DNA from 2 places in the Kitasatospora sp. NRRL B-11411 genome. Region 2 is predicted to be linked to the other one. Evidence: riboswitches for the same ligand, from Rfam matches in the RefSeq annotation. Region 2 holds a riboswitch; the other holds the start of a gene.
The links. Region 2 has a riboswitch for glycine ahead of gcvP (aminomethyl-transferring glycine dehydrogenase). Riboswitches for the same ligand answer to the same signal wherever they lie in the genome.

Region 1: it holds a riboswitch for glycine, as region 2 does, so the genes downstream of both, gcvT (glycine cleavage system aminomethyltransferase GcvT) here and gcvP (aminomethyl-transferring glycine dehydrogenase) in region 2, are expected to answer to the same signal.

Annotation. Positions count from the first base shown of each region.
Region 1 covers NZ_JOGH01000039.1:42,064-58,111, forward strand. Annotated here, with positions in the region: gene IH44_RS0119290 (enhanced serine sensitivity protein SseB C-terminal domain-containing protein) at 590-1,414, opposite strand; gene IH44_RS0119295 (enhanced serine sensitivity protein SseB) at 1,532-2,299, opposite strand; glycine riboswitch at 2,439-2,542, shown strand; gene gcvT (glycine cleavage system aminomethyltransferase GcvT) at 2,694-3,812, shown strand; gene gcvH (glycine cleavage system protein GcvH) at 3,904-4,278, shown strand; gene glyA (serine hydroxymethyltransferase) at 4,294-5,562, shown strand; gene IH44_RS0119315 (L-serine ammonia-lyase) at 5,722-7,089, shown strand; gene IH44_RS0119320 (ATP-binding protein) at 7,323-7,808, opposite strand; gene IH44_RS0119325 (Ig-like domain-containing protein) at 7,996-9,198, opposite strand; gene IH44_RS0119330 (Ig-like domain-containing protein) at 9,374-10,627, opposite strand; gene IH44_RS0119335 (Ig-like domain-containing protein) at 10,794-11,978, opposite strand; gene glgX (glycogen debranching protein GlgX) at 12,076-14,277, shown strand; gene IH44_RS0119345 (family 2B encapsulin nanocompartment shell protein) at 14,324-15,733, opposite strand; gene IH44_RS0119350 (ABC transporter ATP-binding protein) at 16,037-16,048, shown strand, end outside.
Region 2 covers NZ_JOGH01000128.1:549-15,803, reverse strand. Annotated here, with positions in the region: gene IH44_RS0134000 (mannose-1-phosphate guanyltransferase) at 1-1,285, shown strand, start outside; gene IH44_RS41850 (DUF881 domain-containing protein) at 1,411-2,490, shown strand; gene IH44_RS0133990 (small basic family protein) at 2,487-2,819, shown strand; gene IH44_RS0133985 (DUF881 domain-containing protein) at 2,829-3,743, shown strand; gene IH44_RS44845 (FHA domain-containing protein) at 3,925-4,788, shown strand; gene IH44_RS0133975 (MerR family transcriptional regulator) at 4,854-5,597, shown strand; gene IH44_RS0133970 (bifunctional nuclease family protein) at 5,694-6,167, shown strand; gene IH44_RS0133965 (MerR family transcriptional regulator) at 6,495-7,172, shown strand; gene IH44_RS0133960 (vancomycin high temperature exclusion protein) at 7,249-7,950, shown strand; gene IH44_RS0133955 (DNA polymerase IV) at 7,989-9,362, shown strand; gene IH44_RS0133950 (MFS transporter) at 9,491-10,966, opposite strand; gene IH44_RS46915 (PRC and DUF2382 domain-containing protein) at 11,128-12,264, opposite strand; glycine riboswitch at 12,454-12,561, shown strand; gene gcvP (aminomethyl-transferring glycine dehydrogenase) at 12,779-15,255, shown strand, end outside.

The DNA.
Region 1 (16,048 bases), on a different contig from region 2:
GAGTCAGTTCGTTCCCCTCGCCGACGGTGGCCGGCCCACGGAGTCGCGTGCGGTGCGGAAGTGCAGAGCGGTTCGGTGGTGCCGGACGCCGATGCGGCGGTGCAGAAGTGCGTTGAGCAAGCAGGGCGTTGCTGGTGGTGCGGGTTCCCCCGGGTCGCCTCCGGGTCGGAGGTCGCCGAGCGGGGCCGCTCCCCGGCGGGGAGGGGCTCCGAAGTGCACGGTGCTGCCGCACGGAGAAACGCGTCGTGCGGTTCATGCTCTGGCGGGGGCGCGTTCACCTTCGTGAGGTTCGGCTCGCGCTCCGCATTGCGCAGCACTCTCTGTCATGGGACGTACCCGGCGGAAGACCCCCATGCCGAAGGATGCCTAACTGTGATCTGTCCGCATGCACTTCCGTTGCGCGCGCATATCGCTCTTCACACAGCTGTTACGTGTCCGTCAAGGGGCGCACTGACGACACCCCGCCACTGGCGGGAAAACGCCAGGTGGCACAAGGGATGGCGCGCGTAGATCATGAGGTGGCAAAAAACCCCCGCCGACCGGGGAAAAGGTCGGGGCGGGGGTTTTTCGACGGAGCGTCAGGGTAGGTTCAACGGCCCGGATAACCCGGCCAGGGCGCCTGCGGCCACCCCTGGGTGGGCCCGGCCGGTGGTTGCGCTGCGTAACCGAAGCCGGTGGGCTGGGCCTGCGGGGCGCCCTGCCGGTCGAAGAACGGCCGGGCGTTGGCCCACATCCACATCGCCACCGGGTCGTACTCGTCCGCCATCATCACGGTGGACACGCCGGGCCCGTCGGGCGCCTGCGCGGCGGCCCGCTGCACCAGCGCCCGGGCCGCCTCCACGGAGGGCGGCGAGGCGTCGTACAGGTCCAGCCCGATCGCCAGGTAGCCCTCGCCCAGCACCGGCTGCACCCAGGCCCGGCGCAGCGAGCGCAGCGGCCGCACCTCGCCCGCCTGCTGCTCCAGCACGGAGAAGAACGGCGAGCCCTGCACCGGGGGTTCGGAGATCCGCAGCGGGCCGGCCGGCAGCCGGTCCAGGCCGAGCGCGATCCGCCGCAGGTCGGCCCAGGGCACGCCGACGCCGCCGCCGGGGCGGTGCGGGTCGAGCCACAGGCCCCAGCGCGAGCGGTACAGCGAGGCGGCGATCTCCGGCCCGGAGACCACCTCGTGGGCGCGCGTCCAGCCGCTGGCGGCGAGCTGCCCGGGGGAGGTCGCGCAGGGCGCGTAGCCGTGCCCGCCGACGTCCATGTTCCCGTACTGGGCGTCCGGGCTGCCGGGGCTGCCGTGCCACAGCAGCATCCAGACCTGCCCGCCGGCCAGGGCGCGCAGCAGCCCCTCGTACGCCTCCCAGCGTTCCGGTGCGACTGCTGCGAGGGCGCGCTCGACCGCCCCCGGGTCGCCGACCGCTCCCGTCACGTCGCCGCCCTACTCTCTGTCGTCCGTTCCGCCGTGCTCCGGTGTACCGGGCAACCCTATGGGGCGGACCCGGCGGCCGTCATGCCGCCGGCCCCGCGCGCCGGACCGGATCCGCCGTCACGGCCGCACGTAGAAGGGCTGCACCCGCCCCAGCATCCACTCCACCACCGGGTCGGCCACCAGGTCGAGCAGCACCAGGTGGACGCCCCAGCTGGGCGGCGCGGTTCCGAGCGCCCGGCCCAGCGCGGTGTTCACCTCGGCCGGGTCGGCGGGGGCCGCCGGGTCCAGCTGCACGCCGACGTACAGCAGGGTCGCCTCGCCCTCCACCCGGGCCAGCGCCCGACGGGCCGTCAGGACGCCCGGCAGCGCGACGAGTTCGCCGGTCGCGGCGGCCAGGAAGGCGTACGGCTCCTGGTGCGGCTCGGGCTCCTTGAGCGCCACCCGGGCGCCCTCGGCCACCCCCTGCGCCTCCCACTGCTCGCCGCGCGGCCCGCGCCGCAGCTCGCCGACGCCCTCCGGCGGCACCGGGATGCCCACCGGCGCCTCCGGGTTGACCGCGATGCCGATGCCCAGCGGCAGCCCGCGGGCGAACTCCCACATCGGGGCGATCGCGAACGGGATGCCCGGGCAGTGCTGCAGGTACTGCTCCTGCGAGGAGTACACCGGAACGTACGGCGCGCCGGCCAGCTCCAGCGTCGGCAGGTCCAGCGAGTCGGCGTCCGGCGCGGTGCCGGACGGCAGCGGGATCCACACCTGGCTGCGGGCCAGCACCTCGATCACCCGGGGCGTCGCCCCGGGGTCGCCGAGCGCGGCCGTCAGCACCTGCTCCAGCTCGTTGGCCGGCCAGGCCCCGCCCTCCAGCGCCCCGTCCAGCGGGAACCCCATCTCGCCCCTCCACATCCGCGGTTGCGATCAGGTTAGCGGCGCGCGGGCGCCCCCCGTGCGCGGGTGTGACCGGGCCCCTCTCCCACCGGGTGCCCCCGGCATGCCATGATGGGCCCGCCCAAACTTCATACCGGCCGCTCGAACCCGCGCGGGAGAGCCGGAACGGCCTGCTCAGGCCGCGACCGGCGCCGAAGGAGCAAGTCCTCCCCGGAATCTCTCAGGCACCCCTACCGCCCGGGCTAGGCAGATCTGGAAAGTGGACACGGCCGCGCCGTGCGCCCACCCACGGTGCAAGCCGCCATCCTTGTCAGGAGGCGGCGAAGCTCTCAGGTTCGACGACAGATGGGGGAGATTCGCCCCAGCCTGCCCGTTTCCAGATCCCGGGAGTCCTGTCGTGTCCCTCCGCCTGACCGCGCTCGACGCGCTGCACCGCTCGCTCGGCGCCACCATGACCGACTTCGCGGGGTGGGACATGCCGCTGCGCTACGGCAGCGAGCGCGAGGAGCACCTCGCGGTCCGCACCCGGGCCGGCCTGTTCGACCTCTCGCACATGGGCGAGATCACCGTCTCCGGCCCGCAGGCCGGCGAGCTGCTCGACCACGCGCTGGTCGGCTTCATCTCGGCGCTCGGCGTGCTGCGCGCCCGCTACACCATGATCTGCCGCGAGGACGGCGGCATCCTGGACGACCTGATCGTCTACCGCACCGCCGAGGACGAGTACCTGGTGGTCGCCAACGCCTCCAACGCCCAGGTGGTGCTGGACGCGCTGACCGAGCGCGCGGCCGGCTTCGACGCCGTCGTCCGCGACGACCGGGACGCCTACGCGCTGCTCGCCGTCCAGGGCCCGGAGGCCAACGGCATCCTGGCCAAGCTGACCGACGCCGACCTGCCCGGCCTCAAGTACTACGCCCTGCTGCCCGCCACCGTGGCCGGCCGCCAGGTCTGGCTGGCCCGCACCGGCTACACCGGCGAGGACGGCTTCGAGGTGTTCTGCGCCCCCGCCGACGCCGAGCACCTGTGGACCGCGCTGACCGAGGCCGGCACCGCCGAGGGCCTGGTCCCGTGCGGCCTGTCCTGCCGCGACACGCTGCGCCTGGAGGCCGGCATGCCGCTGTACGGGCACGAGCTGTCCACCGAACTGACCCCGTTCGACGCGGGCCTGGGCCGGGTGGTGCGCTTCGACAAGACCACCAACGACGGTGCCTTCGTCGGCCGCAAGGCCCTGGAGGAGGCCGCGGCGCAGGCCGAGGCCAACCCTCCCCGCAAGCTGGTCGGCCTGGTCTCCGAGGGCAAGCGCGTCCCGCGCGCCGAGTACTCCGTGGTGGACGCCGAGGGCGCCGTGATCGGCCGGATCACCTCCGGCTCGCCGTCCCCGACCCTGGGCAAGCCGATCGCCATCGCGTACGTGGACGCCGCCCACGCCGAGCCGGGCACCGCCGTCGCGGTGGACGTGCGCGGCAAGGCCGAGCCGGTCGAGGTCGTCGCGCTGCCGTTCTACAAGCGCGCCCGCTGACCCCCGCGCCCCTTCGGAACAGTCCTTTTCCGGTTCGTCCGCCCAGCGGACGGCCGCGCCCTCCCCTCCCGCGATCCTGGAGAATGACGTCATGAGCAACCCCACGCACCTGCAGTACACCAAGGAGCACGAGTGGCTGACCGCCGCCGTGGACGGGGTGTCGGCGGTCGGCATCACCGCGCACGCGGCCGACGCCCTCGGCGACATCGTCTACGTCCAGCTCCCTGCGGTGGGTGACACCGTCACCGCGGGTGAGACCTGTGGCGAGCTTGAGTCCACCAAGTCGGTCAGCGACCTCTACTCCCCCGCCACCGGCGTGGTCACCGAGGTCAACCAGGCCGTCATCGACGAGCCGGCCCTGGTCAACTCGGAGCCCTTCGAGGGCGGTTGGCTGTTCAAGGTCCGGGTCGAGGCGACCGACGAGCTGCTCGACGCCGACGGCTACACCGCCTTCACCGGCGCCTGACCGGGAGACCCCCTCATGACGGTCCTGAACCAGTCCCTCCACGCGCTCGACCCGGAGATCGCCGCCGCGGTCGACGCCGAGCTGCACCGCCAGCAGACCACCCTGGAAATGATCGCCTCCGAGAACTTCGCCCCGGTGGCGGTCATGGAGGCCCAGGGCTCGGTGCTCACCAACAAGTACGCCGAGGGCTACCCCGGCCGCCGGTACTACGGCGGCTGCGAGCACGTCGACGTGGTCGAGCAGATCGCCATCGACCGGATCAAGGAGCTGTTCGGCGCCGAGCACGCCAACGTGCAGCCGCACTCCGGCGCGCAGGCGAACGCCGCGGCGATGTTCGCGCTGATCCAGCCGGGCGACACCATCCTGGGCCTGAACCTGGCCCACGGCGGTCACCTGACCCACGGCATGAAGATCAACTTCTCCGGCAAGCTCTACAACGTGGCCGCGTACCACGTGGACGAGAAGACCGGCCAGGTCGACATGGCCGAGGTCGAGCGCCTCGCCAAGGAGCACCAGCCCAAGCTGATCATCGCCGGCTGGTCCGCCTACCCGCGCCAGCTGGACTTCGCCGAGTTCCGCCGGGTCGCGGACGAGGTCGGCGCCCTGCTGATGGTCGACATGGCGCACTTCGCCGGCCTGGTCGCCGCCGGGCTGCACCCCTCCCCGGTGCCGTACGCGGACGTGGTCACCACCACCACCCACAAGACCCTGGGCGGCCCGCGCGGCGGCGTCATCCTCTCCAAGGCCGAGTGGGCCAAGAAGATCAACTCCGCGGTCTTCCCCGGCCAGCAGGGCGGCCCGCTGGAGCACGTGATCGCCGCCAAGGCCGTCGCGTTCAAGGTCGCGGCCTCCGAGGAGTTCAAGGAGCGCCAGCAGCGCACCCTGGAGGGCGCGAAGATCCTCGCCGAGCGCCTGCTCCAGGACGACGTCACCGCCTCCGGCGTCTCCGTGCTGTCCGGCGGCACCGACGTGCACCTGGTCCTGGTCGACCTGCGCAACAGCGAGCTCAACGGCCAGGACGCCGAGGACCGCCTGCACGAGGTCGGCATCACGGTCAACCGCAACGCCGTCCCGAACGACCCGCGCCCGCCGATGGTCACCTCCGGCCTGCGCATCGGCACCCCGGCGCTGGCCACCCGCGGCTTCGGCGCCGCGGACTTCCGCGAGGTCGCCGACGTCATCGCCGAGGCCCTCAAGCCGGGCTTCGACGCGGCCAAGGCCGAGGCCCTCAAGGCCCGGGTGAGCGCGCTCGCCGCCAAGCACCCGCTCTACCCGGAGCTGTAAGACCCCGCTCGTCCGGCCGCCGACCGGCGGTCCACCGAGCAACCCCGGGGCACCGCGCACACTGGAAGACGTGCGCGCGGTGCCCCGTTCCATGCCGCGCCCCGTCCACGAGACGGGACCCAGCACCACCACCACGAGACCGGACAAGGACGTCACCCCGTGGCCATCAGCGTCTTCGACCTCTTCTCCATCGGCATCGGCCCCTCCTCCTCGCACACCGTGGGCCCGATGCGCGCGGCCCGGATGTTCGCCCGCCGCCTCAACTCCGAGGGCCTGCTGGAGCGGGTCGCCACCGTCCGGGCCGAGCTGTACGGCTCGCTCGGCGCCACCGGGCACGGCCACGGCACCCCCAAGGCCGTCCTGCTCGGCCTGGAGAACCACTCCCCCCGCACGGTCGACGTCGACCGCGCCGACCTCGACGTCGAGCGGATCCGCGCCGAGAAGCGGCTCAGCCTGCTCGGCCGCCACGAGATCCCGTTCGACCCGGACCACGACCTGGTCCTGCACCGCCGCAAGGCCCTCCCCTACCACGCCAACGGCATGGCCCTATGGGCCTACGACGCCTCCGGCGAGACGCTGCTGGAGAAGACCTACTACTCGGTCGGCGGCGGCTTCGTGGTCGACGAGGACGCCATCGGCGAGGCCCGGGTCAAGCCCGACGACACCGCCCTGCGCCACCCCTTCCGCACCGGCGAGGAACTGCTGCGCCTGACCCGGGAGACCGGCCTGTCCATCTCCGGCCTGATGCTGGAGAACGAGAAGGCCTGGCGCACCGAGGCCGAGATCCGGGCCGGGCTGCTGGAGATCTGGGCCGTCATGAAGGAGTGCGTCGCGGCCGGCATGTCCCGCGAGGGCATCCTCCCCGGCGGGCTCAAGGTCCGCCGCCGCGCCGCGAGCGCGGCCCGCGCGCTGCGCGCCGAGGGCATCGGGCCGGGCAACGCGATGGAGTGGGTCACCCTCTACGCGATGGCCGTCAACGAGGAGAACGCCTCCGGCCGCCGGGTGGTCACCGCCCCCACCAACGGCGCCGCCGGCATCATCCCGGCCGTCCTGCACTACTACCTGAACTTCATCCCGGGCGCCGACGAGGACGGGATCGTCCGCTTCCTGCTCGCGGCCGGCGCGATCGGCATGCTCTTCAAGGAGAACGCCTCGATCTCCGGCGCCGAGGTCGGCTGCCAGGGCGAGGTCGGCTCCGCCTGCTCGATGGCCGCCGGCGGCCTCGCCGAGGTCCTCGGCGGCACCCCCGAGCAGGTCGAGAACGCCGCCGAGATCGGCATCGAGCACAACCTCGGCCTCACCTGCGACCCGGTCGGCGGCCTGGTCCAGATCCCCTGCATCGAACGCAACGGCATGGCCTCCGTGAAGGCCGTCACCGCCGCCCGGATGGCCCTGCGCGGCGACGGCCGGCACCACGTCTCGCTCGACAAGGCGATCAAGACCATGAAGGAGACCGGCGCCGACATGAAGATCAAGTACAAGGAGACCTCGCGCGGCGGCCTCGCCGTGAACGTCATCGAGTGCTGAGCCGCTGATCGCCCCCGGAAACGGTACGGGGCCCCTGTCCGCGGTTGTTCGCGGTCCGGGGCCCCTGTGCGTCCTCCGGCGGCCAAGGGGGTGCGTGCCGGCGGAGGGAGGGTGTCGGGTTGTTCTGCCCGACTTGCATGACTATCGCACGCTATGAACCGGCGAACAAAATCGAAACCAAGGCGTGTGGCTGAGTTCACCTTCACATGCCAGGCGGCGGGCCGGGCAGGGGTTCAGCGGGTGGCAGCGGCGACGGCGGCGGCCCGTTCGCGGATCTTCATCTCGAACCAGACGCCCTTGCCGCGCGGCAGCAGGTCGGCGCCCCAGCGGTCGGCGAGCGACTCCACCAGGCGCAGGCCGTTGCCGTTCTGGTAGCCGACCTCGGGGGCGACGATCAGGCAGGGCAGGGCGCGCGAGGAGTCCCGGACCTCGACCCGGAGCCAGCCGGGGCGACGGGTCACCTTCAGTCCGATCATCCGACCACCGGTGTGCCGGATGGCGTTGGCCACCAGTTCACCCGTGAGCAACTCCCCCGCCTCCAGCAGCTGGTGGAGTTTCCACGTCCGTAACACCGAGAGCACCAGCCGCCGGGCCACCCCGGCCGACTCCGGGCGGGAGGGCAGCCGGACTTCCTCCGCGGCGTCGGGATCGCTGAGCACGCCGAAGAAGAGGTGCTCCATCTCCTCCGGCGTCAGCCGCTCCAGGTCGGCCAGCACCACGCCGGCGCCGATCCCTGACGGATCGTCACCACGGGTGCCGGCCGGTGGAAGTGATGACCGGTCTGCTTCGCCCCATGCCGCCATGCGCCCCATCATTGCGGAACGCGAGCAGGTGCGTACGGACAATGAGCAAACGATCACTATTCATTTGGCATATGCCGTCAGCAACCGAACGGGCGCCCGAGCGTCACCACTGCGCCCAGGGGGTGTTCCAGCCGCTCAGGCCGTTGGACGGGTCGACCGTCTTGCCCTTGGAGTTGACCACCTTGAACACGTCCCCGACCAGGCTGGAGTCGTAGAGCTTGCCCGCCGGGGCGCTCGCGCTGCCGGACTTGGTGTCGGTCACGCCGATGCAGCCGTGGCTGCCGTTGGAGCGGCCGATCACGCCCGCGCTCCACGAGTTGCCGTGCACGTAGGTGCCGGAGTCCGTCAACCTCATGGCGTGCGGAACCACCAGGTCGTACTCGTCGCCGGAGCCCTCCTTGGTGACGCCGGCCGAGGTCATCCGGGTGGTGCCCTCCTTGGCCTCCACCACCATGACGCCGTTCCAGGTGTCGTAGCCGGGCTTGCCGGCGGTGAACTCGACGGTGTCGACCTGCTGGCCGTCCCGGACGACCGCCATCTTGTGGGTGTTGACGTCGACGGTGGAGATCTGCGAGCGGCCGATGGTGAACGGCTCGTCCTTGTCCACGTCGCCGTAGACGCCGGGCGAGGTCTCCACGTTCTTCAGCTTGTAGTGGATGGTGACCTTGGTGCCGGGCTTCCAGTAGTTCTCCGGCCGGAAGTCGACCCGGTTGTCGCCGAACCAGTGGCCCTTGACCGTCGTGCCGTCGGAGGCCTCGAAGGTGATGCCGCCCAGCACCGCGTCCTTGTTCTTGACCGCCCGCTTGAAGGTCACCGAGACGATCATGCCGACGCCGTACTCCCCGTTGTCGGCGATGTTGTCGCTGGTGCCGGCCTCCTTGTCGGGGGTGAGGGTGGTGAAGCCGGAGCGCGCGTTGGCGACCGCGCCCTTGGCGTCCTCGGCGAGCGCGTCCACGGTGTAGGCGGTGGCCACCTGGAGGGCGCCGGTGGGGGCCCAGCTGCCGTCGGCGCCGATCTGGCCGGGCACCTCGACGCCGTCCGGGCCGGTGACCTTGACCGAGGTGAGCTTGCCGTTGCCGGCCGTCACCTTGACCTCGCCGGTCGGCTTCACCCCGGTGGTGCCGTCGGCGGGGGCGATGGCGATGGTCGCGGTCGAGGCGGCCGGCTTGGTGTCACCGGCCGTCGCGCCGGAGCTGGCCGAGGCGCCCTTCGCGTCGTCCGACTTGGTCGCGCCGGAGCTGCAGCCGGCCGTGGCCATCAGCACCAGGGCGCCCGCGAGCGCCCCCACCACGTATCCCCCGCGCATCGCCTTCACGTTCCGTTCTCCCCACGCACCCGCCTGTCGGCTGACAGGGCTTTCGTTTGATATGACGGGCCGGGACGGTCAAACGTTGCGGGGGAAGTGTCCCGGTACGGTCACGAACGGACCACGGCCCGGCGGTCGGGTGACCACCGGGCCGTCACGGCGCGCGCACCGGTGCCTACCACTTGCTCCACGGGATGGTCCAACCGCTCCAGCCGTTGTCGCCGGAGACGGTCTGGCCCTTGGAGTTCTTGATCCGCACCACGTCCCCGACGATCGAGGAGTTGAAGAACTTGCCCGCCGCCGAGCTGTCGCTGCCGCCCTTGGCGTCGGCCACGCCGATGCAGCCGTGGCTGGCGTTGGACTTGCCGAAGGCGCTGCTCCAGTAGTTGCCGTGCACGTAGGTGCCGCTGGTGGTCAGGCGCATCGCGTGCGGCACGTCCGGGACGTCGTACTCGTCGCCCTTGACGTTGGAGACGGTCGCCGAGTTCATCCGGGTGACCTTCTCCTTGGAGGAGATCACCATGGTGCCGTTCCAGGAGGCGTTCTGGTCGTTGCCCGCGGTGATCGGGACGGTCTCGGTCTTGCCGTTGCCCCGGTCCACCGTCATGGTGTGGGCCGCCGCGTCCACCGTGGAGACCTGGTAGCGGCCGATGGTGAACGGCTCGTCCTTGTCGATGTCGCCGTACACGCCGGGCGCCACCTCGACGTTCTTCAAGCGGTACTTGACCGTCACCTTGGTGCCCGGCGTCCAGAAGTTCTCCGGCCGGAAGTCCAGCCGGCTGTCGCCGAACCAGTGGCCCTTGGCCACCGTGCCGTCGGAGCCGGTGACGGTGACGCCGCCCAGCACCGCGTCCTTGTTCTTGATCGCCTTGCCGAACCGGACCGAGACGATCATGCCGACGCCGTAGTTGCCGTTGTCGGCGATGTTGTCGTTGGTCGAGGCGGTCTTCGCCGGGGTCAGCGTGGTGAAGCTGGTGGTCGAGGCGGCCACCAGGCCCGCCGGGTCGACCGCCTGCGCGGCGACGGTGTAGGTGGTGCCGACGGTCAGCTGGCCGGCCGGCTTCCAGCTCAGGCCGTCGGCGGAGATGCTGCCCTCCACCGCCTTGCCGTTCTTGTCGGTCACCTCGACCGTGGTGAGCTTGCCGCCGGCCACCGCGACCTGCAGGCCGTCCTTGGGCTGCACGTCGGTGGCCCCGTCGGCCGGGGTGACGGTCAGCTGGGCGGCCGAGACCTTCGGCGCGGCGTCGGTCGAGGACGAACTCCCGGCGCTCGCCGACCCCTTGGCGTCGGTCGAACCGGTGGCGCCGCCACCGTCGTTGCAGGCCGCGGTGCCCAGCAGCAGCGCACCACCGACCAGCAGGGCCGCCGCCGACCGCCCGGCCCGGCGCCCCTGCCCCGCCACCGCCCAGGACTTGCCAACCGTCTCCACCGCGCTGCTCCCCTCCCGGTACCACCGGCGAATACCCGTGCTGCGCCCGGGATCCGTCGCCCCGGGCCGATCGCGGCCCGGGCGCTTGGTCGCCTCGGCCCCGGTCGCGCGCGGTCAGGATAACGGGCGAATCTGAGTGAATCTTCGGCGGGAGCCGAGTGCCGGTTCAGTGAACTCGGACCGGCCGGCATCCGGAGGGCGGCGTCGCGGGCCGATGGCTGTCGCCCGGACGGCTTCTCCTCAGTCGCCGTGGCTCCGCCACGGCTCCCTCGTCGGCACCGCCCGGACTCGGCACGTCCCCGGTGATGGTGTGCCGGTAGAGCCAGCCGGCCGGGGAGTCCGCGGAGCCGCCCTTGGTGTCGGGCAGGCCGATGCAGCCGTGGCTGGTGTTGGCGGCGCCGAACACCGCGGGGTCGCTCCAGTAGTTGCCGTGCACGAAGGTGCCGGAGGCGGTCAGCCGGAGCGCGTGCGGGACGTCCTTGATGTCGTACTCGTCGCCGAGGCCGACGGTCTGCGAGTTCATCCGGGTCACCTCGTGGCGCTCGGAGACCACCATGGTGCCCAGGTAGGTGCCGTGCTCGGGGCTGCCGGCGCTGACCGGCAGCACCCGCAGCAGTTCGCCGTCCCGGCGGACGGTCATGGTGTGCGCGTCCAGGTCGACGACGGCCACCAGCGCGCGGCCGACGGTGAAGTGCACGTCCTTGTCCTGGGTGCCGAGGTAGCCGGGCGCGCCCTCGACGTCCTTGAGTCGCAGCAGCAGGGTGACCTTCGTCCCGGCCGGCCAGTACTCCTCGGGGCGGAAGTCCAGCCGCTGGTCGCCGAACCAGTGCGCGGCGACCTCCAGCGGCGGGTCGGCGACCACCGCGACGGCCTTCTCGACCGCGGCCCGGTCGGCGATCGGGTGCGAGAAGCGCAGCGAGACCGGCATGCCGACGCCGACGGTGGAGCCGTCCTCGGGGGTGAAGAAGCCGGCGAAGGTGTGCGCGGGGGCGGCGGTGGCGAAGGCGGCGTGCTGGGCGGCGCGCAGGCCGGCGGCGTCCTCGGCGACCGCGTCCAGGGTGTAGGCGGTGGCGGTGGCCAGCCGGCGGTCGGGCGTCCAGCGGGCGCCGTCGGCGCTGAGCGTGCCGGGGACGGCGGTGCCGCGGTCGTCGGCGAGCCGGACGGCCAGCAGCCGGCCCTCGGCGACCGCGACCTCCACCGGGCCGTCGGCCGGGACGTCCTGCGCGCCGTCGCCGGGCCGCACCGAGAGCCGGGCCCGGGAGACCGGCGGGGCGGCCGCCGCGTCGCCCGGCGGCCGGTCGGCCCCGCCGCCCCCGCCCCCGCCGGAGCCGCTGGGCACATGATCGATCACGGTGCGTCACGCCGCCCGACCTGGGGTGACGAGGGCCGTCGGACAGGGAACAACCGGAAGAACGGGGACGGGCCCCCGGATTGCTGGGAGGGTCGCCATGACGGCGTGGCAGGAGCTGGGTGCGGGCGCGGGCCGTCAGGAGCGGCCGGCGGCCCGGTGGAACGGCTCGGCGCCCCGGCCCGACGCCGATCCGCCGTGGCCGGGCAGCTGGCAGCCGCTGGGCGCCCGGTTCCGCACCGACCCGGAGGGCGGCCGGGGCACCAACTTCGCGCTCTGGGCGCCGAACGCCGAGGCCGTCGACCTGTGCCTGTTCGACGAGCGCGGCCGGGAGAGCCGGCACCGGCTGGCCGAGCAGACGTACCAGACCTGGCACGGCTACCTGCCCGGCGTGCTGCCCGGCACCCGCTACGGCTTCCGGGTCCACGGCCGGTGGGACCCGTGGACCGGCGCCCGGCACAATCCCGCCAAGCTGCTGCTCGACCCGTACGCCCGGGCCATCGACGGCGCCTACACCGCGCACGACGCGACCTGCGCGGCCGTCCGCAACTGGCCGGAGCGGGACGTGGCGGACACCGTCCGGGACGACCGGGACTCCGCGCCGTACGTGCCCAAGGCCGTGGTGGTGGACGACGCCGACGACTGGTACGACGACCAACGGCCGAAGACCCCGTGGGCCGAGACGGTGCTGTACGAGCTGCACGTGCGCGGCTTCACCATGCGCCACCCGGAGGTGCCGCCGGAGCTGCGCGGCACCTACGCGGGGCTGGCGCACCCGGCGGCGGTCGGGCACCTGGTGCGGCTGGGGGTGACGGCGGTGGAGCTGCTGCCGGTGCACCACCACGTCAGCGAGGACCACCTGCAGGCCCGCGGGCTGGTCAACTACTGGGGCTACAACACGCTCGGCTACTTCGCCCCGCACGCGGGCTACGCGGCCACCGGCAGCCGGGGCCAGCAGGTCGGCGAGTTCAAGCGGATGGTGCGGGCGCTGCACGCGGCGGGCATCGAGGTGATCCTCGACGTGGTCTACAACCACACCGCCGAGCAGGGCGTGATGGGCCCGGCGCTGTCCTTCCGCGGCATCGACAACGCGGGCTACTACCGGCCGGACCGCTCGCGCCGCGGCTACGCCGACTACACCGGCTGCGGCAACACGCTGGACACCCGGCGCCCGCAGGTGATCCGGCTGATCACCGACTCGCTGCGGTACTGGGTCGCCGAGATGGGCGTGGACGGCTTCCGGTTCGACCTGGCGGCCGCGCTGGCCCGCGGCGGGGACGGCGTGGAGATGGAGCACCCGTTCCTGGCCGCGGTCTCGCAGGACCCGCTGCTCAGCCGGGTCAAGCTGATCGCCGAGCCGTGGGACGTCGGCCCGGGCGGCTACCAGGTGGGCGGCTTCCCGCCGCTGTGGGGCGAGTGGAACGACCACTACCGGGACACCGTCCGGGACTTCTGGCGCGGCGCCCGGCCGGACGTCCGCGAGCTGGCGACCAGACTCTCCGGCTCCTCCGACCTGTACCAGCGCGGCGGGCGCCGCCCGTACGCCTCGGTCAACTTCGTCACCGCGCACGACGGCTTCACGCTGCGCGACCTGGTCAGCTACGACCGCAAGCACAACGGGGCCAACGGCGAGGACAACCGGGACGGCACCGACGACAACCGGTCCTGGAACCACGGCGCGGAGGGCGAGAGCGACGACCCGGCGGTCCGCGCGCTGCGGCTGCGCCAGCTGCGCAACCTGCTGACCACGCTGCTGCTCTCCAGCGGGGTGCCGATGCTGACCGCGGGCGACGAGATGGGGCGCACCCAGGGCGGCAACAACAACGCGTACTGCCAGGACAACGAGACGAGCTGGCTGGACTGGTCGCTGCTGGACGACCCCGGCTGGCGCTCGCTGGCCGAGCTGACCGCCAAGCTGGTGCACCTGCGCCGGGCGCACCCGGTGCTGCGGCAGCGGGCGTTCTTCTCCGGCCGCCCGGCCGGGCCGGACGGGCAGCGGGACCTGGCCTGGCTGACCCCGGCGGGCCGGGAGATGACCGACGCGGACTGGTTCTCGCCGGGGCAGGCACTGGCGGTGCGGCTGTCCGGCAGCGCGATGTCCGAGCGCGACCAGCGGGGGCGGGAGCTGCGCGACGCGAGCTTCCTGCTGCTGCTGAACGCCGCCCCCGAGCCGCGGCGCTTCACCCTGCCCGCCCCGCACGTCCCGCTGCTGGACACCGCGCTGGCCGGGGACCCGGAGCCGGCCGAGGTGACGCAGGTGCTGCTGACGGGCCGTTCGGCGGTGCTGCTGACGGCCCGCTGAACGCGTCGGGGCCCGGGCCGCGCGGCCCGGGCCCCGACGGCCGGTCTCAGGACATCGGGTGGTTGACCTCGACGTTCTCCAGCACGCCCAGCGCGTCCGGGACCAGGACCGCGGCCGAGTAGTACGCCGAGACCAGGTAGTTGACCACGGCCTTCTCGTCGATGCCCATGAAGCGGGCGTTCAGGCCGGGTTCGACCTCGTCGGGGAGGCCGACCTGGGTGAGGCCGACCACGCCCTGGTTCTCCTCGCCGGTGCGCACGGCGATGATCGAGGTGGCGCCGGAGCGGACCGGGATCTTGCCGCAGGGCAGCAGCGGCACGCCGCGCCAGGCCGGGACGCGGTGGCCGCCGAACTCCGCGGTGGAGAAGTAGACGCCGCGCCGGTTGGCCTCCCGGCCGAACGCGGCGATCGCCTTGGGGTGGGCGAACAGGTAGTCGGTGTCGCGGCGCATCGCCAGCAGCTCGTCCAGGTCGTCCGGGGTGGGCGCGCCGGAGCGGGTGTGGATCCGCTGGTCGAAGGCGCAGTTGGCGAGCAGGCCGAACTCCGGGTTGTTGACGATCTCGTGCTCCTGGCGCTCGCGCAGCGCCTCGATGGTCAGCCGGAGCTGGTGCTCGGTCTGGTCCATCGGCTTGCTGTACAGGTCGGCGACCCGGCTGTGCACCCGCAGCACCGTCTGGGCGACGCTCAACTCGTACTCGCGGGGCGCGAGTTCGTAGTCGACGAAGGCGGTGGGCAGGTCGTACTCGCCCTCGTGGCCGGCCGACATGCCGATCTCGGCCTCGCCGTGCTGGTTCTGCGCGGCGGCGTGCCCGGCCAGGTGGGCGGCGATCTGCGCCTGCAGGGCCGGGGAGCGGTCCAGCACCTCCTGGAAGGCGGGCCAGGGCAGCGACATCGCGGTGCCCGCGGTGGCGGCCCTGACGCCGTAGGGCCAGCGGCCGTCGGGGACGGTGAGCGCCTCGTCGCCGACGTGGTCGCCGTCGGCGTGCACGGCCAGCACGGTGGGGTCGCCGTACTTGCCGGTGCCGATCCGCTCGACCTTGCCGTGCGCGATCAGGAACACCTCGGCGATCGGGTCGCCCTCGCGCACCAGCACCTCGCCGGCGGTGAACTCGCGCCGCACGAAGCGCTCGGCGAGCTGCTCCAGCACCGCGTCGTCCTCGAAGCCGCGCAGCACCGGGACCTCGCGCAGGGTCGGCGGCACCACCCGGACGTCCGAGCCGGTCTGCGCGAAGCCGACCCGGCCGCGGCCGACCGCGTACGACAGGCGCCGGTTGAGCCGGTAGGTGCCGCCGGAGACGTGCACCCACGGGAGCTTGCGCAGCAGCCAGCGGGAGCTGATCTCCTGCATCTGCGGCTTGGACTTGGTCGTGGTGGCGAGGTTGCGCGCGGCCGTGGTGCTCAGGCTCTGCTGCGGCGCGGCCTGGGCTTCGGGGGCGGGCTGGGTCTCGACCGACATGCGGGTCTCCTGCTGCTCTCCGGTGATCCGGCTGATCCGGCGCGATCACTCACCGGAGATCAGACACCTCCGGCACGGGGGGCCTGCAAGGCTCGGAAGGGCGCGCGACATTCGGATGTTTATGCCCGGGCGCGCCCCGCGCGTCCGGCGCGCGCCCCGGGCCGGCGGCGGGCCCGGGCGGGCCGGGGGGCGCACCCGGCCGGGCGGGTGGGCGGACGCGCCCCCTCCGGCCTGGCCGGTTCTCGCTGACAGGGGCAAAAAACCGGATGAGAAATGTCGGCGGACCGGCCTACCCTCTCGGCGATGGCCGAGAAC
Region 2 (15,255 bases):
GCGGCTGGCGGGGGCGTACGCGACCACGTTGAAGAAGGGCGCGACGGTCACCATCGCGCGTGACCACTCGCGTGGTGCGCGGGCGTTGAAGCGGGCGATGATCTCGGCGCTGCAGACCAGTGCGATCGACGTCCGCGACCTGGAGAACGTGCCGATGCCGGTGGCCCGGCAGGCGACGGCGCGGGGGAGTGCGGGCGGGATCTTCCTGCGGACCACGCCGGGGGTGCCGGACTCGCTGGACATCCTGTTCTTCGACGAGCGCGGGGCGGACCTGTCGCAGGCCGGGCAGCGGAAGCTGGACCGGGTGTACTCGCGGCAGGAGTTCCGGCGGGCGTTCCCGGGCGAGATCGGCGACCTGCTGCACCCGGCGAGCGTGTTCGACTCGTACGCGACGAACCTGTTGCGGACGGTGGACACCTCGGGGGTGCGGGAGGCCGGGCTGAAGGTCGTGGTGGACGCGGCGCACGGCAGTGCCGGGCTGGTGCTGCCGAGCATCCTGGGGCGGCTCGGGGTGGAGGCGCTGACGGTGGCCGGCGGCCTGGACGAGGCGCGGCCGACCGAGGACGCGGACTCGCGGCGGGCGGCGCTGGCCAGGCTGGGCGAGCTGGTGGCGTCCTCGCGGGCGGCGTTCGGCGTGCGGTTCGACCCGGTGGGTGAGCGGGTGTCCTTCGTGGACGAGCTCGGCCGGGTGATCCAGGACGACCGGGCGCTGCTGGTGCTGCTGGACCTGGTGGCGGCCGAGCGTCGCTCCGGGCAGGTGGCGCTGCCGGTGACGACGACGCGGATCGCCGAGCAGGTGGCGGCGTACCACGGCACCCAGGTGACCTGGACGACGACCTCGCCGGACGACCTGGCGAAGGCCGCGGCGGCGGACGGCACGATCTTCGGCGGGGACGGGCGCGGCGGCTTCGTGGTGCCCGAGTTCTCCGGGGTGCTGGACGGGGCGGCGGCGTTCGTGCGGCTGGTGGGCCTGGTGGCGCGGACGCAGCTGACGCTGAGCCAGATCGACGCGCGGATCCCGCAGGCGCACATCCAGAAGCGGGACATCGCCACGCCGTGGGCCGCCAAGGGCATGGTGATGCGCTCGGTGGTGGAGGCGGCCGGGAACCGGAAGCTGGACACCACGGACGGCGTGCGGGTGGTCGAGCCGGACGGCCGGTGGACGCTGGTCCTGCCGGACCCGGCGGAGGCCGTCACCCACCTGTGGGCGGAGGGCCCGGACGACGAGGCGACCGAGCGGCTGCTCGACGAGTGGGCCGCGGTCGTGGACGGCGCCGGGAGGTAGTGCGGGGGAAGTGAGGTGGGGGCGGGCCCGGCGGCCCGTCCCCACCCGCTTTTGTCACGATCCTGTGCCGAAACCGTCCTGCGGGGCCCGGGGCTGGTCGTGGGGCACCTCGTGGTCGTGAAACGATGTGGCGCATGCCAGCATCGCCGACGCCGAGTGACCCGGAGGGGCGCTTCCGCCGCCCGGACGCCTCGATGTCCCTGCTGACCACGGTCATGGAGCACTCGCTCGACGACGGGTACGCGGAGGCGGCCCGGGCCCGCGGGGCGGAGGGCAGTTCGCGGCTGCCGTCGACGGCCAAGGGACGGCTGGTGCTGGGCCTGGGCCTGGCGCTGGCGGCGGTCGTGGTGACGGTCGGGGCGGTGAACACGCACGCCGCGGCGCCCGTGCTGGCGAAGGAGCGGGACGCCCTGGTCAGCCGGGTGAACGACGCCAACAAAGCGGCGGACGAGCTGCAGCGGCAGGTCGAGGCGGACCGCGACAAGGTCGAGCGGGCCCAGGACGCGGCGCTGCAGAGCGGCGACGACAGCGGGGCGGAGCAGCTGGCGGCGCGGACCGGGACGGGGGCGATCACCGGGCCTGGCATCAAGCTGGTGATCGACGACGCGTCCGGGAGCGGTTCGGGCGGCAACGTCAGCGATCCGCGGAACACCGGCAGCTACGGCAAGGACGGGCGGGTCAAGGACCACGACCTGCAGTACGCGGTGAACGGGTTGTGGCTGGCCGGCGCGGAGGCGGTGTCCGTGAACGGGCAGCGGCTGACCGCGCTGTCGGCGATCCGGGCGGCCGGCGACGCGATCCTGGTGGACAACCGGCCGCTGGTGCCGCCGTACACGGTGCTGGCGATCGGGGACGGGGCGCGGCTGGCGCAGGCCTTCCAGGACAACGAGGGCGGCCGCTACCTGAAGATCATCCAGGAGAGCTACGGGATCCGTTCGACGGTGTCGACGCAGAAGTCGTTGACGCTGCCGGCCGCGCTGGGCGTGACGCTCCGGGTGGCCGGGCCGGAGCCGTCCGCGGAGGCGTCGGCCGAGCCGTCGGGGTCGCCGTCGCCGTCGGCGTCCGGTTCGGGGTCCGCCCTCCCGACGGCCCCGCCGTCCGGCGCGGTGTCGGGTTCGCCCTCGGGGGCGCCGTCGAAGTCCACGCGGTCGACCGCGACGAAGTCCACTTCCACTTCCACCGGAACAGGAGCTGCTACACCGTGATTGCCGTACTGGGTCTGGTGATCGGCGTGATCGTCGGCGTGTTCGTGCAGCCGGAGGTGCCGAACGCGGTGGTGCCGTACCTGCCGATCGCGGTGGTGGCGGCGCTGGACGCGGTGTTCGGCGGCGTGCGGGCGATGCTGGACGGGATCTTCGACGACAAGGTCTTCGTGGTGTCGTTCCTGTCGAACGTCGTGGTGGCGGCGCTGATCGTGTTCCTGGGTGACCAGTTGGGCGTGGGGTCGCAGCTGTCCACCGGCGTGGTGGTGGTGCTGGGCATCCGGATCTTCTCGAACGCTGCGGCGATCCGCCGGCACGTGTTCAGGGCGTAGGGAGCGGCTGTGAGCGGGGAGAAGGAGCCGCGGGAGCGGGACGAGGAGCAGCCGGAGCCGGCCGGGCCGGTCGAACCGGTGGAGCCTGCTGGGCCGACCGAGCCGGCTGCGGCGGCGGAGCCGGTCGAGTCGGCGGAGTCGGTCGAGCCCGAGCCGCCGGTGGCGGCGGCCGCGGGGCGGGAGCCGGTGGAGCTGCCCTCGGACGGGCGGACCCGGCTGAAGGCGGCGGTGTGGCCGCCGCGGGTGTCGCGGGGCCAGCTGGTGGTGGCGCTGCTGCTGTTCGCGCTGGGCCTGGCGCTGGCGATCCAGGTGCGCTCGACCAACGACCACAGCGAGCTGCGCGGGGCCCGCCAGGAGGACCTGGTGCGGATCCTGGACGAACTGGACGGCAAGCAGCAGCGTCTCCAGTCGGAGAAGACGCAGCTGGAGCAGTCCCTGGCGCAGTTGGAGAACTCGTCCAACCAGGCCAAGGAGGCCCAGGAGCAGACCCGGAAGAAGGCGGCCGAGCTGGGTGTGCTGGCGGGGACGGAGAAGGCCACCGGGCCGGGGATCGTGCTGACGATCGATGATCCCCAAGGGCAGGTGAAGGCGGATATGCTGCTGGACACCCTGCAGGAACTCCGAGCTGCGGGGGCGGAGGCGATTCAGATCAACGACGTGCGCGTGGTGGCCGGTACGTACTTCACCGACAACTCGTCGGGCGGCGGCGTGCAGATCGACGGGAAGAGCGTCTCGCAGCCGTTCCGCTTCACCGTGGTGGGCAACCCGCAGGACCTGGCTCCGGCGCTCAACATCCCCGGTGGCGTGGTGCGCAGCCTGGAGAACCACCAGGCGCGGGCGACCATCGTCCAGCAGCAGAAGGTGCTGGTGGACGCGCTGGCCGCGCCGAAGCCGTTGCAGTACGGCAAGCCGGCGGCGAAGTGACGGGGCGCGCTCCGTACGGTTCGTCAGCTGCGGGCAGCCCCCGGTGGTGGGTTTCCGCGGCGGGTCGGCGACACTGGGTCTTACCGTTCGTCAGTCCCCGGTCCGATGCCGGGCCCACCGCCACACCGAGCCTTGAACCCTGCCCCGCGGGCGGTTCTGTCACACGCAAGGGGATTCGCCCGTGAGTTTTTTCTCGAAGCTTTTCGGCCGCAACAAGAAGACGGCCGAGGCCCCGACCGCGCGCTACCGGCAGGAGGACGCCGGGGTGCCCCCGATGCGTCCGGCGCCGGACGGGCAGCGTCCGATGTACCGGGACGACGTGACCCAGGGCGCGGGCGTCCCGACCGGGCAGTTCGACGCGGGCTACGGCGCGTCGGTTGATTCGTCGGGCGGGCCGCGCATAGGTTTCGCGTCAGGACCCTCAACCTCCGGTGGAGGGTTTGCCCCGGACCCCTATGCCGGGCACGTCCAGTCGGGTGTGCCGCGCCAGGAGGCTGTGAACATGGCTGGCACCAGCCCGTGCCCGCGGTGCGGGAACCAGAACCCGGCGCAGGCCCGGTTCTGCTCGAACTGCGGGACCCAGCTGCGTGGCGGCGGTTTCCCGGAGGGCGCGGTGGAGACCACCTCGACCATCTCGATCTCCGGCATCGAGTCGTACGACCCGACGGCGACCTCGACGGGCGCCACGCCGGCGCTGTCGGCCGAGGTGATGGCGGCGATCGACGCGCTGCCGCCGGGCTCGGCGCTGCTGATCGTGCAGCGCGGCCCGAACTCGGGCAGCCGGTTCCTGCTGGACTCGGACGTGACCACGGCGGGGCGGCACCCGCAGGGTGACATCTTCCTGGACGACGTGACGGTGTCGCGTCGGCACGTGGAGTTCCGTCGGCAGCCCGACGGCGGCTTCTCGGTCGCGGACGTGGGCAGCCTGAACGGCACCTACGTGAACCGGGAGCGGATCGACGAGGTGCTGCTCAGCAACGGCGACGAGGTGCAGATCGGGAAGTACCGGCTGGTGTTCTTCGCCAGCCACCACCGGGGGTACTGACCACTTCTCCGTTTGGAGCCCGAGTGACCCCACAGATTCCTACCCCGTCCCTCGGGTCCTCGCCCGTGCCGGCCTCGCGCCGCACGGGCGAGGCGCGCCGGCGGGGTGACGAGCTGCTCTCGATCGGCGCGGTGCTGGCCTTCCTGCGGGACGACTTCCCGGAGGTGACGATCTCCAAGATCCGCTTCCTGGAGGCGGAGGGCCTGGTCGAGCCGCAGCGGACCCCGTCCGGCTACCGGAAGTTCTCGGCGGCGGACGTGGAGCGGCTGGCGTACGTGCTGCGGATGCAGCGCGACCACTACCTGCCGCTGCGGGTGATCCGCGAGCACCTGGACGCGATCGAGCGCGGCGAGCAGCCGCCGGCGCTGCCGGGGGCGGAGTCCCGTCCGGGGCCGCTGGAGGAGGCGGACCGGGAGCTGGCGACGGCGGCCGCCGGGGCGGGCGGGGTGCGGCTGGGCCGGGCCGAGCTGATCGCGGCGGCCGAGGCGCAGGAGCGGGAACTCGTCGAGTGGGAGTCGTACGGCCTGGTGCAGCCGGGCCCGGACGGCGGGTACGACGGGGAGGCGCTGCAGATCGCCCGGCTGGTGGCGGAGTTGGGGCGGTTCGGCCTGGAGCCGCGGCACCTGCGGGCGATGAAGGCGGCGGCGGAGCGCGAGGTGGCGCTGGTGGAGCAGGTGGTGGCGCCGCTGCGGCGGCACCGCAACCCGCAGACCCGGGCGCACGCGGAGGCGACGGCGCGGGAACTGGCCACCCTGTCGGTGCGGTTGCACGCGGCGATGGTGCAGGCGGGACTGCGGTCGCGGAGCTGAGCGGCCGGTGACGGCCGGGCGGGCGGCGGTCTCGATCGCGGTGGCCGCTGCCTGCTGCGCTTTCCTATCGGGGGCGCGCGCCATAGGGTTGCTGGTGTGAATGAGCTCGACGTCGTGGGTGTCCGGGTGGAGATGCCCTCCAACCAGCCGATCGTGCTGCTGCGGGAGGTCGGCGGGGACCGCTACCTGCCGATCTGGATCGGGCCGGGGGAAGCCACCGCGATCGCCTTCGCCCAGCAGGGCATGACCCCGGTGCGGCCGCTGACGCACGACCTGTTCAAGGACGTGCTCGGTGCGCTGGGGCAGCAGTTGACCGAGGTGCGGATCAACGACCTGCGGGACGGGGTGTTCTACGCGGAGCTGGTGTTCGCCGGTGGTGTCGAGGTGAGCGCGCGCCCCTCGGACGCGATAGCGCTGGCGCTGCGCACCGGTACGCCGATCTACGGGAGCGAGGAGGTGCTGGCGGAGGCCGGCATCTCGATCCCGGACGAGCAGGAGGACGAGGTCGAGAAGTTCCGGGAGTTCCTGGACCAGGTCTCGCCGGAGGACTTCGGGGGCGGCCCGCAGTAGCCGCCGCCCGGTGGTGCCGGGCCGGTCGGCGGCCCGGCCCGCGGGCGGCGCGCCGGGCCCGGTGGGCCGTCGGTGCGCTAGCCCGGTCGGCGGTCGGTCGCAACTCGGCTGGGCCGGAAAACCGTTCTGCTACCCGCACATGGGGCACGAATAACCACTCGATGGGGTGAAGTTTGTCGGAGCCCCCGGCGTGGCGATCGTTGACGGTGCTTTGGCGACTGCCTACCGTCAGGTGATGGCCCGCCGGACGGGCCACCCGCAGCCCGGGGCCCGGCAGGGCTCCTGCGGGTCCCGTGGGGCCTTGGGCGGAATGGACGGAGGTTGGCGATGAGCGGCACCGGCGACGAGACGCGTTCCGGAGCGCTGTGCGCGGTGCACCTGCCGCGGGCCGGCCGTGCTCTGATCGGACGGCCCTGGCGGCCGGAGCCCGAGGCCGAGGAACTGCCGAGGCTCGGTCGCTTCCCGGCCGTCCAGCCCGGGCAGCCCGCGATCGAGCGGCTCGCCCCGACCTCCGCGCTGGTCGGCTACCGCGGCCCGACGGCCTGCGCCGCCGCCGGCATCACCTACCGGCAGCTCGACTACTGGGCGCGCACCGGGCTGCTGGAGCCCTCGGTGCGCTCGGCGTACCCGGCGGGCGCGCAGCGGCTGTACAGCTTCCGGGACATTCTGCTGCTGAAAATCGTCAAGCGGCTGCTGGACGCCGGCGTGTCGCTGCAGAACATCCGGGTGGCCGTCACCCACCTGCAGTCCGCCGACCAGGCCGGACTGACCGGGCTGACCCTGATGTGCGACGGCGCGACGGTCTACGAGTGCACCTCGCCGCAGCAGGTGGTCGACCTGCTCAACGGCGGCCAGGGCGTGTTCGGCATCGCGGTCGGCGCGGTCTGGCAGGAGCTGGAGGCCACCCTGGGGCGGCTGCACGGCGAGCGCACCGACACCGGCGAGACGCTGGTGGGCAACGACCCGGGCGACGAGCTGGCGCAGCGCCGCAACCGCGCGGGCTGACCTGCCGGGCCCCGGGCGGGGAACCGGCGGGCGGGTCCCGCTCGTCCTCGTCCGTGTGTCAACGATCTTGAGGTGCGTGGGGCGGCGGACGCGGGCGGCGTGGCGCGCGGTGCGTCCGGTCGGCCGGCGGCGGCAGCGCCGCTGGTTCCAGGCGGTGGTGCTGTGCTCCGCGCTGGGGCTGGCGCCGAGCGCCTGGCTGTACCTGACCCAGTCCGCGAAGGTCGGCACGGTGGCCGACGCGCCCGAGGCGCCCGTCGCGGTGGTGTTCGGCGCCGGGCTGATGGACGGCGCGCCCTCCCCGTACCTGGCGCACCGGCTGGACGCGGCGCTGGAGCTGTACCGGGCGCACAAGGTCCGGGCGATCCTGGTGACCGGCGACAACGGCACCGTCCGGTACGACGAGACGGACGCGATGCGCGGCTACCTGATCGACCGCGGGGTGCCCGGGGTGCGGGTGGTCGGCGACTACGCGGGCTTCGACACCTGGGACTCCTGCGCCCGGGCGCACCGGATCTTCGGCGTCGACCGGGCGGTGCTGGTCAGCCAGACCTTCCACGTCCGGCGGGCGCTGGCGCTGTGCCGGGCGGCCGGGATCGACGCGTACGCGGTCGGGGTCGAGGAGCGGCACGACACCACCTGGGAGTACGGCGGGCTGCGGGAGATCGGCAGCGCGGCGAAGGCGGCGGCGAGCGTGCTGCTGCGGCCGGACCCGACGCTGCTCGGGCCGCGTGAGGACGGGGTGGCCCGGGCGCTTGCGGACGCGGACGCGAACGGCTAGTCCGCGGGAATGTCAGTGCGGCGCGGGATGATCGAGCGGTGCGGGCCGTGCCGAGCATCATCCACCTCGACATGGACGCCTTCTTCGCGGCGGTGGAGCAGGCGTCCAAGCCGAGCCTGCGCGGGAAGCCCGTCATCGTCGGCGGCCTGGGCGGGCGCGGGGTGGTCTCCACCGCTTCTTACGAGGCCCGCAAGTTCGGCGTGCACTCGGCGATGCCGATGGCGCAGGCCCGCCGGCTCTGCCCGAACGCGGCGTTCCTGACCGGCCGGTTCGACGCGTACCGGGCCAACAGCGAGATCGTGATGGGCCTGCTGCGGGAGCGCTCCCCGCTGGTCGAGCCGCTCAGCCTGGACGAGGCGTTCGTCGACCTGGAGGCGGGGCCGTACGGGGCCGCGCTGGCCAACGCGGCGACGCCCGCGGAGGGCGCGCAGCTGGTGCTCGCGCTGGCCGAGGACCTGCGGGCCGACATCGTGCAGCACACCGGGCTGACCGCGTCGGTCGGCGTCGCCGGGTCCAAGCTGATGGCGAAGATCGCCTCCGAGCGGGCCAAGCCGGACGGGCTGGTGCTGATCGAGCCCGGCTCCGAGCGGTCGGTGCTGGCCCCGATGCCGGTGCGGGCGCTGCCCGGGATCGGCCCCGCGACCGAACAGGCGCTGCGCCGGGCCGGGTTGACCACGGTGGCGGACTTGGCGGAGGCCGGGTTCGCGGAGCTGGTCGGGCTGCTCGGGAAGGCGCACGGCGCGGGCGTGTTCCAGATGGCGATCGGCTGGGACGAGCGGCCGGTGGTGCCGGACCGGGACGCCAAGTCGGTCTCGGTGGAGGACACCTTCGAGGTCGACCTCGCCGACCGGGACCGCATCCTGCGCGAGATCGAGCAGCTCGCCGCGCGGTGCGTGCGCCGCCTGCGGGCGGCCGGGCGCTCCGGGCGGACGGTGGTGCTGAAGGTCCGCCGCTTCGACTTCTCGACGCTGACCCGCTCCGAGACGCTGCGCGGGCCGACGGACGACGAGGAGGTGATCACCGCGACGGCGCGCCGGCTGGCGATGCAGGTCGACGTCACCGGCGGGGTGCGGCTGCTGGGCGTGGGCGTGGCCCAGCTCGCGGACTACACCCAGGAGGACCTGTTCGCCCAACTGGAGCGGGAGGAACGGGAGTCGGGGGCGGCCGCGGTGGTCGAGGAGGCGCTGGCGGAGGCGGTTCCGGCCGAGCCGGCGGCCCGCCGGTGGTGGCCCGGGCAGGACGTCACGCACCGCGAGTTCGGGCCCGGCTGGGTGCAGGGCAGCGGGGTCGGGCGGGTGACGGTGCGGTTCGAGACGCCGTACTCGGGGGTGGGGCGGGTGCGGACGTTCGCGGTGGGGGACGAGGCGCTGGAGGCCTCGGGAGCGCTCCCGCTCAGGCTGCCGCCCGGGTAGCGGCGAGGGCGCGGGGCGGGAGGAGAAAGCGGGAGGGCGGGGAAAGAGGACGGACCCCCGCGCCGATGCCCTTGGCGCGGGGGTCCGTCCGCTGCTCGCGCGTGTCCAGGACGCGAGGGGACGCCCGGTCAGGCGTCGGTCTTGGCGAGGGCCGGGGCGGCCTGCTCGGCGGGGACGGGGGCGGCCTTGACGGCGCGGATGGCGAAGGGGACGGCGGCGGCGATCAGGCACATCACGCCGGCCACCCAGAAGGCGTTCTGGTAGGCGTTCTCAGTGGGGAGCTGCACCGGCAGCGGGATCGGGAGCTTGAGGGTGTCGCCGGTGAGGATCGCGCTCATCACGGCGGTGCCGATCGCGCCGCCGACGGTGCGCAGGACGGCGTTCATGCCGTTGGCGATGCCGGACTGCTCGGCGGGGACGGCGCCGTTGATGTAGGCGGGCATCGCGGCGTAGGCGAGGCCGACGCCGAGGCCGAAGACCGCGGAGGAGAAGTAGAGGTCGAACTCGGCGCCGTGGCGCAGCGCCAGGTAGGCCATCGAGACGGCGCCGAGGAAGCCGCCGAGGACCAGCGGGAGGCGGGGGCCGCGGCGGGCGATCAGCAGGGCGCCGAGCGGGGCGGCGACCATCGAGCCGATCGCGGAGGGCAGCAGCATGATGCCGGCGTGCAGGACGGTGGCGGTGAAGCCGTAGTGGGCGAGCTTCTCCGGGGTCTGCGCGAAGTTGCTGATCACCATGAACGAGCCGTACATGCCGAAGCCGATCAGCAGGCCGGAGAGGTTGGTGAAGGCGACGGCGGGGCGGGCCATCATCGACAGGTCGACCAGCGGGTGGGAGACCTTGGACTCGACCAGGATCCAGAGCAGGGCGACCACGGCGGCGACGGCGAACAGGCCGAGGGTGCGGGTGGACGTCCAGCCCCAGTGGTTGCCCTGGCTGACGGCGATCAGCAGGGCGGAGAGCCAGCCGGCCAGGGTGAGCGCGCCGAGCGGGTCGGCGCCGCCCTCCTTGTCGGTGACCGGGTCGGCGGGCACCCGCAGGACCACCAGCAGGACCGCGATCAGGCCGAAGACCAGGCCCATCCAGAAGATCGACTTGTAGCTCCAGTGCTCCAGCAGCAGGCCGGTGGCGACCAGGCCGAGGCCGGAGCCGACGCCCATCGAGGCGGAGATCGCGGCGACGCCGCCGGTGACCTTGTGCCGGGGCAGCTCGTCGCGGACGATGCTGATCGCCAGCGGCAGCACGCCGCCGCCCGCGCCCTGCAGCACCCGGGCCACCACCAGCCAGGTGAAGGAGTGGGTGGCCACCGCGAGGCCGGAGCCGAGCACCAGGCCGGCCAGCGAGACCAGCAGCATGGGCTTGCGTCCGCGCAGGTCGCCGAAGCGGCCCAGCAGCGGGGTGAGGACCGCGGCGGAGAGCAGGTTGGCGGTCATCAGCCAGGTGACGCTGGAGCCCGAGACGTTCAGCTCGCGGGCCAGGCCCGGCAGGATCGGGACGACCGCGGTCTGCACCACGCTGAACGCCAGCATGGCGAGGATCAGGGCGGGCAGGACCCGGGCGCTGGTGGGCTTGGCGGCCGTGGGGGTGGGCTGTGGTGCCTCACTCACGGGGACTCCTCCGACGGTTGCTTCAGACAGGCGATAGTGCAGGATCTGAAATAACTTTGTCGGGAGATGCTTCACTCTGTCAAATATCGATTGGTGAAGCTTTGGCAAAGCGACGGCCCCGGCCCGCCGAAGCGGTCCGGGGCCGGGCAGTTGGCGAACCGTCAGGAGCGCAGCGGCTCCGGCCGGGCGTGCTCCGAGCTGCCGTTCGCGGCCGACGCCTGGGGCCTGCCCGCCGTCGGCGACTGCGGCTGCGCGTTCCACGGCTGGCGCTGCTGCGGCGCCTCGCCGTCCCCGCCGGCGGCCGCGTCGTGCACCTCCACCTGCTCGCGGCGCAGCTCCTCGCGGACCACCTCCTCCTCGGTGTACCGCTCGACCACCAGCCGCACCCGCTCGATCGGCGCCAGGTACTTGCGCACCACCGGGCGCTCCTCGCGCAGCGTGACCTCCTCGACCGCCTCGGCGATCTCCTGCTCGCTCAGCGCCGCCCGCTCCGCGTCCGACACCGGGATCCGCTCCACCCGCACCCGCTCGCGCACCACCGGCACCCGGCGCTCCACCTGCTCGGTGGTCACGTACTTGCGCAGCCGGGTGGTGCCCACCACGTGCCACTCGGTGCTGACGTCGATGCGCTCCTCGCGGCAGGTGATCTCCACCGGCGCGGTCGGCTCCACCGGGGCCGGCTGCGACTGCGACTGAGGCTGCGACTGCGACTGGGACTGCGGTTGGGGCTGGGCCTGCTGTGCCTGCTGGGGCTTGGCCGCGGTGAAGGCGGCCGGTGCGGCGGCAGCGGCGGCGGTCGGGGCCGGGGTCGGGGAGGGGGAGGAGGCGACGGTGCCGAAGTCGCGGTCCGGAGCGGCTGCGGCGGGCGCCGGCGCGGGCTCCTGGCGCGGGTGCTCCTTCGCGGCCTCCGCCGCCCCCGCCGTCCCGGCCGCCGCTGCCGCTGCCGCTGCCGCGGGCTTCGCCGCCGGGCCCGAACCGGCGTCGGCGCCGGTGTCCAGCCCGTAGTAGCGGTACAGCTGCAGCTCCTGGGCCGGCGAGAGGTGCTGGCCCACGCCGAAGTCCGGCGACTCCTTGATCAGCGACTTGTCGTACGGGACGCGCAGCTCCTCGCCCGAGAACTCGCTGGTGGTCAGCGGGACGAAGGCGTCCCGGCCGAAGATCCCGGTGCGGACGGCCGCCCACTCCGGTTCGCCGGTGGCGTCGTCCAGGTACACCTCGTCGACCGTGCCGATCTTGTCACCGTTCCGGTCGACCGCCTTGTGTCCGATCAGGTCGCGCGGATCGATATCGGTCTGCACGCTGTCCTCCAGTCCTGCTGCTCCTGGGAAGGTCCGTCCGGAGGCGGCCGGAGGAGCGTGCCGGGCCGCCACTCCACACCAAACGGCACGTAACGGACGGCGGCACTCCGGACACCGCCGTCCGGGGCAGATCACAGGGCCGCACCGGTGATCCGGGAGGCCCGCGCTGGTAACCTCGGAGGCGACCGCCGAGCCCGCTCGGGAGAGTCCCGAACCGGCCCGAACAGGCCGGACGCGGGACGCCGAAGGAGCAACCCCTCCCCGGAATCTCTCAGGCATCCGTACCGAACGGGACAGGTCACTCTGGAAAGCAGGGCAGGACCGTCGGCACCGGAGCCGACCGGCCCCCGCCCTCGCCGACGGTGCAAGCCGGACGGGCCCCGGCCCGGTCGTGCGAAGCTCTCAGGTACCGATGACAGAGGGGGAGGCTGACGGGTTCGTACGCCCAGGCGCCCCCACGGCCGCCGACCGCGTGCGTACCACCGCCGGTCCGCGACCAGGAGGCCCGACCCCCATGAACGCCCAGCCGACGCTCAGCGACCTTGAGCAGGCCAGCCCCTTCGAGCACCGCCACATCGGTCCCGACAGCGACGCCCAGCAGAAGATGCTGGCCCAGGTCGGCTACGCCTCCCTGGACGAGCTGTCCGACGCCGCCGTCCCCGACGCCATCCGCAGCCTCACCGCGCTCGGCCTGCCCGCCGGCCGCAGCGAGGCCCAGGTGCTCGCCGAGCTGCGCGAACTGGCCGGCCGCAACCAGGTCCTCACCTCGATGATCGGCCTCGGCTACTACGGGACCTTCACCCCGCCGGTCATCCTGCGCAACGTGCTGGAGAACCCGGCCTGGTACACCGCCTACACCCCGTACCAGCCCGAGATCTCGCAGGGCCGCCTGGAGGCGCTGCTCAACTTCCAGACCATGGTCGCGGACCTGACCGGCCTGGACACCTCCGGCTCCTCGCTGCTCGACGAGGGCACCGCCGCCGCCGAGGCGATGGCGCTGGCCCGGCGGGTCACCAAGAACAAGCCCGGCGTCTTCCTGGTCGACGCGGACACCCTGCCGCAGACCCTCGCCGTGATCCAGACCCGCGCCGAACCGACCGGCGTCGAGGTCGTCACCGCCGACCTGAGCGACGGCATCCCGGCCGGGATCGCCGAGCGCGGCGTGTTCGGCGTGCTGCTCCAGTACCCGGGCGCGTCCGGCGCGGTGCGGGACCTGAAGGCCGTCATCGAGCAGGCGCACGGGCTCGGCGCGGTCGTCGCGGTCGCCGCCGACCTGCTCGCGCTCACCCTGCTGCGCTCGCCCGGCGAGCTCGGCGCCGACATCGCCTGCGGCACCTCGCAGCGCTTCGGCGTCCCGATGGGCTTCGGCGGCCCGCACGCCGGCTACCTCGCGGTGCGCGCCGAGCACGCCCGCAACCTGCCCGGCCGCCTGGTCGGCGTCTCCGTCGACGCCGACGGCAACCGCGCCTACCGGCTCGCCCTGCAGACCCGCGAGCAGCACATCCGCCGCGAGAAGGCCACCTCCAACATCTGCACCGCGCAGGTGCTGCTCGCCGTGATGGCCTCCATGTACGCCGTCTACCACGGCCCCGACGGCCTCGCCGACATCGCCCGCCGCACCCACCGCTACGCCGCCGCGCTCGCCGCGGGCCTGCGCGCGGGCGGCGTCGAGCTCGCCCACGGGGCGTTCTTCGACACCGTGACGGCGGTCGTCCCCGGCCGGGCCGACGAGGTCGTCGCCGCGGCGCTGGCCGGCGGCGTCAACGTGCACAAGGTCGACGGCGACCGGGTGTCCGTGTCGTGCGACGAGACCACCACCCGCGAGCACCTGGCGGCCGTGTTCGCCGCGTTCGGGGTGTCGGCCGAGGTCGCCGAGGACGCGGACGCGCTGCCGGCCGGGCTGCTGCGCGAGGACGAGTACCTCACCCACCCGGTCTTCCACAGCCACCGCTCCGAGACCGCCATGCTGCGCTACCTGCGCCGGCTCTCCGACCGGGACTACGCGCTCGACCGCGGCATGATCCCGCTGGGCTCCTGCACCATGAAGCTCAACGCGACCACCGAGATGGAGCCGATCACCTGGCCCGAGTTCGGGCAGCTGCACCCGTTCGCGCCGGTGGAGCAGGCCGAGGGCTACCTGACGCTGATCCGCGGGCTGGAGCAGCAGCTGGTCGAGGTCACCGGCTACGACGCCGTGTCGATCCAGCCGAACGCCGGGTCGCAGGGCGAGCTGGCCGGCCTGCTGGCCGTCCGGGCGTACCACCGGGCCAACGGGGACACCCAGCGCGAGGTCTGCCTGATCCCCTCGTCGGCGCACGGCACCAACGCGGCCTCGGCGGCGATGGCCGGCATGCGGGTCGTCGTGGTGAAGACCCTCGCCGACGGCGACGTGGACGTCGAGGACCTGAAGGCGAAGATCGAGCAGCACCGCGAGCAGCTCGCCGTGCTGATGGTCACCTACCCGTCCACCCACGGCGTGTTCGAGACCGAGATCACCCGGATCTGCGAGCTCGTCCACGAGGCCGGCGGCCAGGTGTACGTCGACGGCGCCAACCTCAACGCGCTGGTCGGCCTCGCCAAGCCCGGCAAGTTCGGCGCGGACGTCTCGCACCTGAACCTGCACAAGACCTTCTGCATCCCGCACGGCGGCGGCGGCCCCGGCGTCGGCCCGGTCGCGGTGCGCTCGCACCTCGCGCCGTACCTGCCCAACCACCCGCTGCAGGCCGAGGCCGGCCCCGCGACCGGCGTCGGGCCGATCTCGGCCGCGCCCTGGGGCTCGGCGGCGATCCTGCCGATCTCCTGGTCGTACGTCCGGCTGATGGGCGGCGAGGGCCTCAAGCGCGCCACCCAGGTGGCCGTGCTGAACGCCAACTACATCGCCAAGCGGCTCGCCCCGCACTACCCCGTGCTCTACACCGGCCCCGGCGGGCTGGTCGCGCACGAGTGCATCATCGACCTGCGGCCGCTCAGCAAGGAGACCGGCGTCAGCGT